One region of the Duganella paludis genome, then DNA from elsewhere that is predicted to be linked to it. Evidence: predicted binding sites of a transcription regulator. Region 1 holds the regulator's gene; each other region holds the start of a gene.
The links. The regulator sigma-54, encoded in region 1, starts transcription at its own class of promoters, with help from an activator protein. The targets are predictions, from matches to a motif close to TGGCANGNAANCTGCTTT.

Region 1 (5,029 bases):
GCCGCCGATGGATATCCATGCGCAGACCGCGTATGTCGATCAGGGCAATACGCGCGTGCGGCTGAATGGTAATGTGGACGTGATGCGGCCGGCCACGCCGCAGGCGCAGGGACTGCGCTTGCAGACCAGCACGCTGACCGTGTACCCGGACGAAGAACGCATGGAAACCGATGCCAAGGTGGAGATGCAGGCCGGCCAGGCCACCGCCAGCGGCACCGGCATGAAAGCCAACAACGCCACCCGCCAGATCGCACTGGGCGGGCGCGGAACGATGACGATACCGCCACGCGCGGGACAATGAAGGAACGACACATGAACATGAAACGATTAATCCTGTCGGCGGCGCTGATGCTGCTGGCCTGCGTTGCGCAGGCCGAGAAGGCCGATTCCAGCAAGCCGACCCAGATCACCTTCGACCAGCTCGATGCCGATGACGTCAAGCAGGTCAAGACCTTCACCGGCAATGTGGTGCTGACGCGCGGCACGCTGCTGATGAAGTCGCCCAAGGCGGTGGTGACCGAAGATCCGGAAGGCTACCAGTTCGTGGTGCTGACCAGCGGCCCGGGCGTGCAAGCCACCTTCCGCCAGAAGATGGACGGCGTCGGCGACCAGTGGGTCGAAGGCCAGGCCGACCGCATCGAATACGACAACAAGACCGAGCTGGTGAAGCTGTACGCCAAGGCGCAGATCAAGAAACTGGAAGGCGGCAAGCCGGCCAGCCAGGTCGACGGCGAATTCATTTCCTACGACAGCCGCAAGGAATTCTTCGCCGTGAAGAATACCGCCACCGGCGAGAGCAAGCCGGGCGCCGGCCGCAGCACCATGGTGATCCAGCCGTCGACCAAGCTGGTCTCGCCTGCGACGCCGGCCGTACCGACCACGCAGCCTGCGCCGGGGAAATAAGATGGAAGCAAACTGCGGTAGCACCCTGATCGTCAAAGGCCTGCAAAAGACCTACGGCAAGCGCCAGGTGGTGCATGACGTGTCCCTGCAGGTCGAGTGCGGCGAAGTGGTGGGCCTGCTCGGCCCCAACGGCGCCGGCAAGACCACCTCGTTCTACATGATCGTCGGCCTGGTGCCGTCGGACGCCGGCAGCATCGACATCAGCGGCACCGACATCTCCTCGCTGCCGATCCACCGCCGCGCTTCGCTCGGCCTGTCCTACCTGCCACAGGAAGCGTCGGTGTTCCGCAAGCTGACCGTGGAAGAGAATATCCGCGCCGTCCTCGAAATTCAGAAAGTGGACGGCAAGCCTTTATCCAAGGCTGCCATTGATGAACGGCTGAATACCCTGTTGGCCGATTTGCAAATCGAAAAGCTGCGCGAGAACCAGGCGCTGTCGCTCTCCGGGGGCGAACGCCGCCGGGTGGAGATTGCGCGCGCCCTGGCCACCAATCCGCGCTTCGTGCTGCTCGATGAACCATTCGCCGGGGTCGACCCGATTGCCGTGATTGAGATCCAGCGCATCGTGCGCTTCCTCAAGGAACGCGGCATCGGCGTCCTCATTACCGATCACAATGTGCGCGAGACGCTGGGCATCTGCGACCGCGCATATATCATCAACCAGGGAACGGTGCTGGCCTCCGGCCGTCCGGACGACATCATCGCCAACGAATCGGTGCGTCGTGTCTACCTGGGTGAACATTTCCGCATGTAACCCTCAATGAAACAGTCTTTGCAACTGCGCACGTCGCAGCACTTAGCGTTGACGCCCCAGTTGCAGCAGTCGATCCGGCTGCTGCAACTGTCGACGCTGGAGCTGCACCAGGAACTCGAACAGCTGCTGACCGATAACCCGCTGCTGGAACGTCTCGACGATCCGCTCGACCACTCGCTGCGGCTGCTGTCCGATGGCGCCATCAACCAGCAGGCGCCGGTCGGCGAAGCGCCGCCCGAAGGTCCGCCCAACGAAGCACCGGCCGCCGAGGCCGACGCCTACGACGGCCCGGCCGCCGACACCGAGAGCACCACCGCCGAAGCCGATATGGACTGGGGCGACGCCGGCCGCAGCAAGAACAGCGACGACGAGGAATCGCGTCCGCAACTCGAAGCCCATCACTGCACGCTGCGCGAGCACCTGATGGAGCAGATGCGCGTGACGGTGCTGGAAATGCGCGACCGCGCGCTGGTCGAACTGATCATCGATGCGCTCGACGAGAACGGCTACCTGGAGGAAGCGTTGGAAGAAATCCACGCGCGCCTGCCGGAAGAACTGGAAGTCGAGATCGAGGAACTGCAGACGGCCCTGAGCCTGCTGCAAAGCTTCGATCCGATGGGCGTGGGCGCGCGCAACGCGTCCGAATGCCTGGCGCTGCAAATCAAGCGCTTGCCGGGCGTGCCGATGGTGACGCGGCGCATGGCGCTGGCCATCGTCGAGAACCACCTGACCTGGTTCGCGCAGCGCGATTTCAACAAGCTGAAAAAGACCCTGCTGTGCGACGATGAAGACTTGCGTGAAGCGCAGGCCGTGATCCGCCAGTGCAATCCGCATCCGGGCGCGGCCTTCGCGTCCGACGTGTCGGACTATGTGGTGCCGGACGTGATCGTGAAGAAATCGCGCAACGGCTGGCAGGTCAGCCTGAACAACGACGTCATGCCGCGCCTGCGCGTGAACGCCATGTACGCCAACTTGCTCAAGCAGGGCAAGGGCGAGGGCGCCATGGGCGCGCAATTGCAAGAGGCCAAGTGGCTGATCAAGAATATGCGCCAGCGCTTCGATACGATCCTGCGGGTGGCGCAAGCGATAGTAGAAAGACAAAAGAACTTTTTCTCGCATGGCGCGGTTGCCATGCGGCCCCTTGTGCTTCGCGAAATTGCTGATACACTGGGTTTACACGAGAGTACTATTTCTCGGGTAACAACTCAGAAATATATGCTGACCCCGCATGGCATGTTTGAGTTGAAATATTTCTTTGGTAGCCATGTCGCCACCGAAGCGGGGGGTGAAGCAAGTTCGACGGCGATACGTGCATTGATCGTGCAACTGACAGGAGCAGAAGACCCGAAAAATCCTTTATCCGACAGTAAGATTGCGGACATGCTGGGAGAACAAGGCATGGTGATTGCGCGGCGAACTGTTGCCAAATATCGCGAAGCTCTCAAAATCCCACCAGTCAGCCTCCGTAAATCTTTGTAGTTACTTGGTTCCTGCGCGCCCGGTAGCAAAGGGCACCGCACTAACCGTTAGAAGCGACATTATCTTTAGGAGTGTGTATGAATCTCACCATCAGTGGACATCATCTCGAAGTGACCTCGGCTATTCGCGAGTACGTGCAGAATAAACTGGAACGTGTCACCCGCCACTTTGATCAAGTGATTGATATTGCTGTCATCCTGACCGTAGATAACCTTAAAGAGAAAGATAAACGCCAGAAGGCTGAAATCAACCTGCGCATGTCGGGTAAAACCGTCTACGTGGAAAGCCTGTCGCAAGACCTGTACGCCGCCATCGATACCCTGATCGACAAGCTGGATCGGCAGGTCATGAAGTACAAGAACAAAGTTCAATCGCACGGGCACGATGCCATCAAGCATATCCCGGATAGCTACGAACCCGCTGCCGCCGCCCTATAACAACGGCCCCGGCACACCAAACGAAGGGCGCAAGAGGGCGCCCTTTTTTGCAATCGTGAAGTTAAACGTTTAACTTGCATTGGGAGTTCCATGAAATCATTGTGTACCGCAGCGGCACTGGCACTGGCATTGACATCGAATCTGGCCCACGCCTGCGAGGCGCCGCCGCCGGCGCGCAGCGACATCGACGCCAACAGCTACTACTCGGACAAGAACCATTCGGTGGTCGATCCCGTGCTGCGGGCGCGCAACATCGCCAACACCAAACCGATCGAGGATTTCCTGTCGCAGGTGGCGCGTGACGCCAACGCCGGCACGCGCGACGATGCCGCCTGCGCGTTGACCTGGCTGGCCGATTGGGCCGGCCAGAAAGCCATGCTGGGCACGATGTCGAGCGAGCAGGCCTATTACGTGCGCAAGTGGACCTTGAGCGGCATGGCGCTCAACTATGCGCGCATCAAGCAGCACGCCACGCCGGCACAGCGCGCGCAGATCGAGGGCTGGTTCAAGCAGCTGGCCGACGCCACCATGGCGCACTCGGACGCCAAGACGGGTGTGCGCAACAATCACTATTACTGGGAAGGGCTGGCCGTGACGGCGGTGGGCGGCGTGACCGGCGACACGCGTTACCTGCACTGGGGCCGCAAGGTGATCGAGCATGCGCTGGGCCAGATGGAGGCGGACGGTTCGCTGCCGGCCGAGATGGCGCGCGGTGTCAAGGCGCTGCACTATCAGGTGTATGCGGCCACGCCGCTGGTGTTCATCGCCTCCATCCTGGACGTGCGCGATGCGCGGCTGGATCAGCTGGTGGCGTTCACGGCGGCGGCATCGGCCGATCCGTCCGGCATCGCCAAACGCACCGGCTTCGAGCAGGAGCCGGTGGGCAGCCGCGAGGTCACCACGATTTACAACCGTCACCAGGGCAAGGCGCCGCCGCCGGCCGGCAAGGCGTTGTGGCAACCGCGCATGGGCGGTTCGCTGGACGTGCCCAATCCGCTGGAGCATCTGAAGTAGAATTGGAGGCATGAGCGAATACATCCACACCAGCATTAGCAACGGCACCGGCCTGATCGTCCTGGACCGGCCCAAGGCCCTCAACTCCCTGTCGCTGGACATGGTGCGGGCGATTACGCAGGCGCTGCTGGCTTGGCGTGATGACGCGGCGGTGGCCGCCGTGGTCATCCGTAGCGGCAGCGAGAAGGCCTTCTGCGCCGGCGGCGATATCCGCTTCTTCTACGACGCAGGCCGCGCCTCGCCGCAGGCCGGCAGCGCGCTGGTGGAGGATTTCTTCACCGAGGAGTACGCGCTCAACCATCTGGTGCATTTCTATCCCAAGCCCTATATCGCGCTGATGGACGGCGTGGTGATGGGCGGCGGCATGGGCATCGCGCAGGCGGGGCCTGGTGCGCGCGTGCGCATCGTCACCGACAAGACCAAGATGGCTATGCCGGAAGTG
Region 2 (5,029 bases), 920 kb from region 1:
CTCGCCATCGAGCAGCACCACGGCGGAGGCCAGCAACTCCAGCCCGGCCAATGACGGCGGGCGGTTGATGGCGGCGGCCGCACGGGCCGCGATATTACTGACTAGGCTCATCGGATATTCGCGATCTCACGTTTCAAGGCATCGACATTCTTTTCCGAGCGGCTGATGCTGTCGCGCATCGAGGCCACCCGTTCCTGGTATTTCGCGTAATTGCGTTCGTCGCCGCGCCGTTCCGGTTCGCCGCCGTTGAATTCGCGGCGCAGCTCGGCGAGCTTCAGCGTTTCGTTTTTCAGTTCATCTTCAAGGATGCCGCGCCGGTCGGCGTCGCGCGCGCGCTGTTCGGCGCTGTCGACGCGCGGGAACTCGCCTGGCGTGGACGTCGGCGCTGCAGGCTGGGCATTGCGCGGCGACGGTGCCACGCGGCGTGGCGGCGCCGGCACCGTCACGCCGGGCAGGTCCATCAGCTTGCAGTAGCTGCCGCGATTGATGTCGGTGAACTCCACGCTGCCGCCGGGCGGCTGGCACTTGTAGATTTGTCCATGCGCGGCGGCGGAGACGAACAGCGCCAGCAACGCACTCAATTTAAAACTCATGGTCATTCATTATCCGTGGGTGGAAACATTCCATGCCGAATATACTCCATCCAAAGAAAAACGCGGGGAAAGCATGCTCGCCCCGCGTTTTTAGCTACATCAACGCGCCGGACTGGCCGGCGCCGTAGATTACAGCGAGTAGTACATGTCGAACTCGGCAGGGTGAGTCGTCATGCGCATGCGCTGAACGTCCTGCATTTTCAGTTCGATGTAGGCATCGATCATGGAGTCGCTGAACACGCCGCCACGGGTCAGGAACTCGCGGTCTTTGTTCAGGGCGTCCAGGGCTTCTTCCAGCGATGCGCACACGGTTGGGATCAGTGCATCTTCTTCCGGCGGCAGGTGGTACAGATCTTTCGATGCTGCTTCGCCTGGATGGATCTTGTTCTGGATACCGTCCAGACCAGCCATCAGCAGAGCCGAGAAGCACAGGTAGACGTTGGCCAGTGGATCCGGGAAGCGGGTTTCGATACGGCGGCCTTTTGGATTGGCCACGTGTGGAATACGGATCGAAGCCGAACGGTTTTTAGCCGAGTACGCCAGTTTCACTGGCGCTTCGAAGCCTGGAACCAGACGCTTGTACGAGTTGGTGCCTGGGTTGGTGATCGCGTTCAGTGCCTTGGCGTGCTTGATGATACCGCCGATGTAGTACAGCGCGGTGTCGGACAGGCCGGCATAGCCGTCGCCGGCGAACAGGTTGACGCCGTCTTTCCAGATCGACTGGTGCACGTGCATGCCCGAACCGTTGTCGCCAACGATAGGTTTTGGCATGAAGGTGGCGGTCTTGCCGTAGCTGTGGGCCACGTTCCAGACCACGTATTTCAGGTTCTGGGTCCAGTCGGCGCGCTCGACCAGGGTCGAGAACTTGGTACCGATTTCGTTCTGGCCGGCGCCGGCCACTTCGTGGTGGTGCACTTCAACCGGGATGCCCAGCGATTCCAGGATCAGGCACATTTCCGAACGCATGTCCTGGAAGCTGTCCACTGGTGGCACTGGGAAGTAGCCGCCTTTGACGGTAGGACGATGGCCGCTGTTGCCGCCTTCGATTTCCTTGTCGGTCGACCACGAAGCTTCGTCCGAATCGATCTTGACGAAGCAACCGGACATGTCGATCTTCCAGCGCACGCTGTCGAAGATGAAGAATTCTGGCTCAGGACCGAAGTAGGCGGTGTCGCCCAGGCCCGACGATTTCAGGTAGGCTTCAGCGCGCTTGGCGATGGAGCGTGGGTCACGGTCGTAACCTTTACCGTCCGCAGGCTCGATCACGTCGCACTGCATGAACAGGGTGGTTTCTTCCATGAACGGGTCGATGTTCGCGGTGTTTGGATCAGGCAGCAGGATCATGTCCGATGCTTCAATACCTTTCCAGCCGGCGATCGAGGAACCGTCGAAAGCGTGACCCGATTCGAACTTGTCGATGTCGAAGTGCGACACTGGCACGGTAACGTGCTGTTCTTTACCACGGGTATCAGCGAAACGGAAATCAACGAATTTAACTTCGTTTTCCTGGACCATTTTCAGAACTTCTGCGGCTGTCATTGCCATGCGTCTCTCCTAAAGGAATATGTGGAACTCGTGAGGCCTTACTAAGCAGTATCCATGCCAGCCCAAAATACGACTTTCTATATGTCAGCAACGTCTATGATAGCGCACCTATTTGGTGCATTCATCTCAATTTGCACCTTGTGGGTGCATTTTGAATTTTTTTCTGAAAAGCGCATGGTTTTGGTGCATTGCAGTCGCGGACTTACACGGACGCCATATAATAAACTCAAACTTATTTCGGGAACACCCTATGAGCAAAATAGATGAGATTCTGGCCGTGGCGCGCGGCCGCCGCAAGGACTGGGCCTATGAGGGGGCGGTGACGCCGGCCGAAGCGTATGAGTTGCTGAGCCTGGAGAACGCGGTCAAGCTGGTGGACGTGCGCACCAATGCCGAGCGCGACTGGGTGGGCCGGGTGGCCATCCCCGAAGCCCAACATGGTGCGGTGCAATGGAACATCTATCCGGGCGGCGTGGCCAACCACGAATTTATCGAACAGTTGAACTCGGTGGCGCGCAAGGACCAGGTGATCCTCTTCCTGTGCCGCTCGGGCGTGCGCTCGCGTGGTGCAGCGACCCTGGCGAGCGAGCACGGCTACCAGCACTGCTTCGACATCCTCGAAGGTTTCGAAGGCGAGCGCGACGACCACGGCCACCGCAAGAACATCAACGGCTGGTGCAAGGCCGGCCTGCCCTGGATCGGCGCCTAAAAGATTCGGGGTCAGTTCCGACATTCGGACACGAGCCCAGCCGTAGCGGCCGCTACGGTTGGGCTCGTGTCCGAATGTCGGAACTGACCCCGAATTTAGATCGGCACGGCGTCGGTGAGCGCAGGCGTGCCCTCGCCCATCAGGAACTGGATACGCTTGCGCACGAACTGGATGTGGCTGCGCAGGCCGTACAGGCCGTCCGCAAACGATAACGGGATCGATACCTGGTTGACCAGGTCTTCGATCTCGTTGAGGCGCTTGAGCTGGGCTTCATAGACCTGCGTGCGCGCCTCCTCCGGCGCTTCCTGCGCTTCCTCCACCTTTTGTTCCACCGCCCGCAGCTGCCCGTACCAGCGGTACACGCGCGAGCGGATGCGCCACACGTACAGCGGCGGGATCACCTTCGACAGCGGCAGGATCAGCGCGCCCAGCGCCACCACCACCACCCACATGCGGTCGAAGAAGTTGGCCAGCCAGAAGGTCATGTAGCGCTGCAGGAACGGCGGGCCGCTCTTGTAGAACTTGGCCGCTTCCGTATCCACCGGAATTTCGCTGTACTTGGCCGACGGGAATTGCCCCTGCTGCTGGAACCAGCCGGCGCCGCTGTGGATGCCCGACGCTGCTTGCACGAACAGGTCCACCAGCGCCGGATGCAGGTCTTCACGCGCCACCAGCGTGGCGGTCGGCGCGATCAGGTTGTAGTCCTCGGCCGGCAGGTTGCGGCCCAGGTCGACGATGCCCTGCGGCAGCGTGACGTGCGTGAGGAAAGGCAGCTTGCGCGCGTAGGCTTCGGCTTGGCTGAAGTTGAACAGCTTGATGCCCGGCGTTTGCAGCAGCATCTGGATCAGCGGCGCCTCCGGCGCCGAGGTGAACACCAGGCCGTCGATGCGCCCTTCCAGCAATTCCACCGTGGCCGGCGTGTTCGCCAGCGAAAACCGCTCGACTTCGCCTTTTTCGACACCGTTCAGTTCCAGCACCTGGCGGAACAGGCGCGGCGAGCCGGCGCCCTTGGGACCGTAGTTGATCTTCTTGCCGCGCAACTGGGTCAGTGTGGTGATGGGCGGCTTGCCCTTTTCTTCCCGTAGGAACAGCCACAGCGGCTCAACGAACAGGCTGCCCAGCGACGACAGGCCTTCGCGCTCGGCCGCTTCTTCATTGGTGGAGCCGCTTTGGACGAAGGCGATGTCGACCTTGCCTTCTTTTAAGTTACGCAGGTTTTCGCTGGAACCGGCCGAGGGCACCATCGTCACCTTGACGCCGTGCTTGGCCAGTGCGGCGGCGTATTTCTTGCCGAATTCCTCGTAGGCCGAGTTTTCCTGGCCGCTGCCCAGCCGCACCGTGCGCGGCGGGGCGGGGTCCACCACCCAGTAAGCCAGCAGGCAAACGCCGACGATGGCCAGCACCGTGGGCGCTGAGGCAACGATCAGATCCCGCACGGAAAATTGCGTGAACTTGAGTATCTTGGACATGTGGTGGCGCATAGGTTTCATGGGCTCACACATTGCCAACAATTAAGCAACTATGCAAGGGAAACGCGTTTATCCTCCACACGCCTGCAGCGCCGGCTTCGCCGCTTCCGGCGCCACGCCGCCGGTTTTCACGATCACCGGCGGCGTCGCGCCGGGTTTCGGCGCGGCGTTGGGTTCGATCAGCGGCATCAAGCTAGGCGCCAGCACCACCAGCAGCTGCACCGGCAAGGCACTGGTAAAGTCGTAGTGCTTCGACTCCGGCCCATGCACATACGCCGTCATCGAGCCAAAGAAGCGTTCGCCGATATTGAACACAAACGTCGCCGACCGGTTCACATAACGCGATTCGATCAAGCGCCCGCCGCCGCCATACACGTCGAAGCGCTGGTCACCCGTACCGGTCTTGCCGCCCACCGGAATGATCGAACCATCGGCCGCCACGAAGGCTGCCTTGACCCGCTTGGCCGTACCATCCGACACCACGCCACGGATCGCATCGGCCACCACCCGTGCCACTTCCGGCGACAACACCTGCTCGTTGGTGGTCGGCGGCGCCTTGGTCACCAGGGTTTCATACGGCGTACCCTTGGCGAAGTGCAGCGAAGTCACACGCTGCGAACTCTTGCGCACGCCGCCATTCACCACGATCCCCATCATCTCCGCCAGCGCCGCCGGACGGTCGGCCGACGCGCCCAGCGTGGTCGCATACGACG
Region 3 (5,029 bases), 1.0 Mb from region 1:
CGCGCCGGTTTCCCACTCCGCCTGGACGTAAGGATCGAGATTGGTCACCTTGTCGTTTTCGTCGCGCCGCAGCGCGCCTTTGGCGCCGAACTGCGTGCCGATGAAGTTCTCATAGCCTTTGCGGTCATCGCTGGAGCGGCCGTATTCCAGGCCTATGGTGGTACTCAGTTTGCCGCCGGCCAGTTGGCTCACGTGCAGCCAGTTCAGGTCCGTGCCGTAGAAATCGCGGTCGAAATCGACCACGCCGCCCGAGTGTGTGGCGGGCGCCTGGAAGGCCTTGGAGAAGGCCTGGTACTGGATCACGCTGCGGTTGCCGCCGTAGGCGGTGATGCGCAGGCGGTCGTCGCCGAAGCGCTGCTCCCAGTTGGCGCCGATCTGCTGATGGTCGATGCTCTTGCGGGTGTTGTAGCGGTCCGCCAGCGTGCGTTTTGGATTCTGGGTGTCGGTCGTATCGATCTCGCCGGCGCGCGGGTCGCGCTGGTAGGTGGCCCAGGTGGTGCCCAGCGCGTCCTGCGTATCGTCCTGGCGCAGCGCGTTGGCGGTGATGGTCAGCTTGGCGCTGTCCAGCGGCGCCAGTGTCAGTTTTGCGTAGGCCTGGTCGCGGGTGGCGGCGCTGTGGGCGCGGTAGCCGTCGGTTTCAAAACGCGAGGCATCGAGCACGTAGCCGATGCCGGCCTGTTTGCCTTGCGCGTTCAGGTCGGCCTTGCGGCTGCCATAGCTGCCGGCGGTGAGCGAGGTTTCAATCGACGGTGCGCCTTCGCCTTCACGCGTGAACAACTGGATTACGCCGCCGGAGTGGTTGCCGTAGATGGTGGAGAAAGGCCCGCGCAATACTTCGATGCGTTCGGCCATGTCGAGGTTGAAGGTGGCGGCTTGTCCTTGACCATCCGGCATGCTGGCCGGGATGCCGTCGGCGATCAGGCGCACGCCGCGCACGCCGAAGGCTGAACGGGCGCCGAAGCCGCGCGAGGAGATCTGCAGGTCTTGTGCGTAGTTCTGGCGGTTTTGCGCCACCAGGCCAGGCACCGCCGCCAGTGCTTCGCTGGCGTTGACGCGTGCCTGGCCTTCGCGAATGCGGTCGGCGTCGATGACGTCGATCGCGGCCGGCATGTCGAATACCGTGTGGCCGACGCGGGTGGCGCTGATCACCACCACATCGACAGGTTCGGCTGCCAGTTCGGCTGCGATGGCGCCACTGCTGATGGCAAACAGCGCGGCCACCGCATTCAGTGGGAAATGTGCGTGCTTCATGTTGTCTCCGTTTTTTGGTCAGTGTTGTACGGACCAATAAGCAATATACCTGCCATCCGGTTTTTGTGTGGCACGACGATTGCAATGGTGTTGGCATTTCCCTTAAAGGTGATGACATGAACAGCTTCCGCATTCTCGCTTCCTTGCTCGTGGCGCTGAGCACCCCGGCGCTGGCCGCGCCTCTGGCCTATGTGCCGAACGAAAAATCCGGCACCGTCAGCGTGATCGATACCGTCACCGATACGGTGCTGCGCCAGATCGCCGCCGGCAAGCGCCCGCGCGGCATCGCGGCCGATCCGGCAGGCGCACGCCTGTACGCCACCGACGCCGCCAGCAATGCCTTGCTGGTGATCGACGCCGCCAGCGGCGCGGTGGTGCGCAGTATCGCGCTGGGCAAGTCGCCCGAGGGGGTAAACGTGTCGGCGGATGGGCGCTATGCGGCGGTGGCGGTTGAGGAGAGCAACAGCGTCACACTGATCGACACGGCGAGCGGGCAGGTGGCGGCCGATATTCCGGTACGCGGCAAGAATCCCGAGCACGCGGTCTTCAGCCCGGACGGCCGCTGGCTGCTGGTCAGCGCGGAGGAGGCGGAGCAGGTCGATGTGATCGATGTCGCCGCGCGCCGCCAGAGTGGATCGATTGCCGTCGGCCTGCGCCCGCGCGGCATGGGCTTCAGCCCGGACGGCAAGCGCGCCTATGTGGCTTGCGAGCTGGCCAACGCGGTCTACGTGGTGGATATGGCGACACTGGCGGCGGTGGCGCGCATCCCGGCCGGGAAAAATGCCAACGGCATCGTGGTGCATCCGAACGGGCGTCAGGTGTATGTCTCCAACGGCATCGACGCCAGCGTGATGGTCATCGACACCACCAGCAATACGGTGGCGGCCACGATTGCAGTCGGCAAGCGGCCGTGGAATATGGCGCTGACGCCGGACGGCGCCAAGCTGTACGTGGCCAATGGCAGATCCAACAGTGTGTCCGTGATCGATACGGCCAGCGCCGCCAAGCGCGCCGAGGTGATGGTGGGCGAACTACCATGGGGCGTGGTGATCCGTTGAGTGACTGCTCCATCGGCAGACAACTGTCCCAAAGATGAACACTTGTCACACGACCGTGCCACCTCGCCCCCTGTAGTTCCCTCACAAACGGTGCTGGCACGAGGCTTGCGAAAAGAAGAACGTGCACTACCCAACGCCGCCACGCCCGACAGCGAGCGGCCTCATAAAACCACAGCAGAAAGAGGACGACATGAATCTCGCAGACATCAGCAAACTAGGCGTTGCCAACCCGTTCAAACAACGCTACGACAACTTCATCGGCGGTAAATTCGTCGCGCCGGTGAAGGGCGAATACTTCGGCAATATCACGCCGATCACCGGCCAGGTGTTCTGTGAAGTGGCGCGCTCCACCGCCGAAGACATCGAGCTGGCGCTGGATGCCGCCCACGCCGCCAAGGATGCATGGGGCAAGACCTCGCAGACCGAGCGCGCGAATATCCTCAACAAGATCGCCGACCGCATGGAAGCCAACCTGGCGTTGATCGCCACCGCCGAGACCATCGACAACGGCAAGCCGATCCGCGAAACCACCGCCGCCGATATTCCGCTGGCGATCGACCACTTCCGCTACTTCGCCGGTTGCATCCGCGCGCAGGAAGGCTCGGTCGCGCAGATCGACTCGGAGACCTACGCTTATCACTTCCATGAGCCGCTGGGCGTGGTCGGCCAGATCATTCCATGGAACTTCCCTATCCTGATGGCGGTATGGAAGCTGGCGCCGGCGCTGGCCGCCGGCAACTGCGTGGTGCTCAAGCCTGCCGAGCAAACCCCGGCCTCGATCATGGTGCTGCTGGAAGTGATTGCCGACCTGCTGCCGCCGGGCGTGCTGAATGTGGTGAACGGCTTCGGCCTGGAAGCGGGCAAGCCGCTGGCCTCCAACAAGCGCATCGCCAAGATCGCCTTCACCGGCGAAACGGGCACTGGCCGCCTGATCATGCAGTACGCCGCGCAGAACCTGATTCCGGTGACGCTGGAACTGGGTGGCAAATCGCCCAACATCTTCTTTGAAGACGTGATGGATGCCGACGACGCCTTCTTCGACAAGTGCCTGGAAGGCTTCGCCATGTTCGCGCTGAACCAGGGCGAGGTGTGCACCTGCCCATCGCGGGTGCTGATCCAGGAATCGATCTATGAAAAATTCATCGAACGCGCGTTGGTGCGCGTGGCCGCCATCAAGCAGGGCAACCCGCTCGACAGCAGCACCATGATCGGCGCGCAGGCTTCGCAGGAGCAGCTGGAGAAAATCCTGTCGTACATGGATATCGGCAAACAGGAAGGCGCCGAGCTGCTGGCCGGCGGCGAGCGCAATCAGCAAAGCGGTGACCTCAAGGACGGTTACTACGTGCGTCCGACCGTGTTCAAGGGCGACAACAAGATGCGTATCTTCCAGGAAGAGATTTTCGGACCGGTGGTCTCGGTCACCACCTTCAAGGACGAAGCGGATGCGCTGCGCATCGCCAACGACACCCTGTATGGACTGGGCGCCGGCTTGTGGACGCGCGACGGTTCGCGCGCCTTCCGCGTTGGTCGCGCGATCCAGGCCGGCCGCGTTTGGACCAATTGCTATCACCTGTATCCGGCGCACGCAGCGTTCGGTGGCTACAAGCAATCGGGCATCGGCCGCGAGAACCACAAGATGATGCTGGACCACTACCAGCAGACCAAGAACCTGCTGGTCAGCTACAGCCCCAACGCGCTGGGCTTCTTCTAACCATGAGCCACGTCATCGCCCGCGTCACGGCCACGCCGGCGGCGCTCGACATGATCGCCGTCCTGCGCCGCCGCCACGGGCCGCTGATGTTCTTTCAATCCGGCGGCTGCTGCGACGGCAGCACGCCGATGTGTTACCCGGCCGGGGAGTTCGACGTCAGCGACACCGACGTCTATCTCGGCAATCTGAACGGGACGCCGTTCTACATGGGGCGCGAGCAGTTCGAGTATTGGGAGCATACCCAGCTGATTATCGATGTGGTCGAGGGCAACGGCGGCATGTTCTCGCTCGATAACGGCACGGGCCGGCGTTTCCTGACCCGTTCGCGCCTGTTCAGCGACGAGGAGCTGGCGCTCCTGCACCACATCTAGGCAAGTCAAAACCATAATAAACGGAGAAGAACGTGCAAAAGAAAATCATCGCATCGCTGGTGGGGATTTCGATCCTGTCGCTGGCACAGGCGGCCGACGTCACCTCGGCCATGCTCAAGAACGCAGCCACCAGCACCGACAGCGTGCTGTCCTTCGGCATAGGCTCGGAAGGCCAGCGCTACTCGCCGCTGGCGCAGGTGAATACCAAAAATGTCGGCAAGCTGGTGCCGGCGTGGTCGTTTTCCTTCGGCGGCGAGAAGCAGCGCGGGCAGGAGTCGCAGCCCCTGATCTACAAGGGCAAGATGTTCGTCACCGCGTCGTACTCGCGCATCTTTGCGATCGACATGAAGACCGGCGCCAAGCTGTGGAAGTATGAGCACCGTCTGCCGGATGGCATCATGCCTTGCTGCGACGTGGTCAATCGCGGCGCGGCCTTGTTCGGCAACCTGGTCATCTTCGGCACGCTCGACGCGCAACTGGTGGCGCTGGACCAGGATACCGGCAAGATCGTCTGGAAGGAAAAGGTCGACGACTATGCGGCCGGCTATTCGATGACGGCCGCACCGCTGATCGCCGACGGCTTGCTGCTGACCGGCGTATCCGGCGGCGAATTCGGCGTGGTGGGCCGGGTGGAAGCG

Region 2: the regulator sigma-54 is predicted to act here: its motif matches at 2,181-2,198, upstream of glnA (type I glutamate--ammonia ligase).
Region 3: the regulator sigma-54 is predicted to act here: its motif matches at 1,320-1,337, upstream of ACXZ1M_RS11740 (beta-propeller fold lactonase family protein).

Annotation. Positions count from the first base shown of each region.
Region 1 covers NZ_CM136922.1:3,608,224-3,613,252, forward strand. The annotation lists gene lptC (LPS export ABC transporter periplasmic protein LptC) at 1-301, shown strand, start outside; gene lptA (lipopolysaccharide transport periplasmic protein LptA) at 319-903, shown strand; gene lptB (LPS export ABC transporter ATP-binding protein) at 905-1,657, shown strand; gene ACXZ1M_RS16030 (RNA polymerase factor sigma-54) at 1,664-3,136, shown strand; gene hpf (ribosome hibernation-promoting factor, HPF/YfiA family) at 3,214-3,573, shown strand; gene ACXZ1M_RS16040 (alginate lyase family protein) at 3,664-4,587, shown strand; gene ACXZ1M_RS16045 (enoyl-CoA hydratase/isomerase family protein) at 4,598-5,029, shown strand, end outside.
Region 2 covers NZ_CM136922.1:4,528,800-4,533,828, reverse strand. The annotation lists gene glnL (nitrogen regulation protein NR(II)) at 1-111, opposite strand, end outside; gene ACXZ1M_RS20000 (DUF4124 domain-containing protein) at 108-593, opposite strand; gene glnA (type I glutamate--ammonia ligase) at 723-2,138, opposite strand; gene ACXZ1M_RS19990 (rhodanese-like domain-containing protein) at 2,389-2,847, shown strand; gene ACXZ1M_RS19985 (TAXI family TRAP transporter solute-binding subunit) at 2,943-4,316, opposite strand; gene ACXZ1M_RS19980 (transglycosylase domain-containing protein) at 4,386-5,029, opposite strand, start outside.
Region 3 covers NZ_CM136922.1:2,597,816-2,602,844, reverse strand. The annotation lists gene ACXZ1M_RS11745 (TonB-dependent receptor family protein) at 1-1,251, opposite strand, end outside; gene ACXZ1M_RS11740 (beta-propeller fold lactonase family protein) at 1,368-2,309, shown strand; gene adh (aldehyde dehydrogenase) at 2,500-4,020, shown strand; gene ACXZ1M_RS11730 (DUF779 domain-containing protein) at 4,023-4,391, shown strand; gene ACXZ1M_RS11725 (methanol/ethanol family PQQ-dependent dehydrogenase) at 4,424-5,029, shown strand, end outside.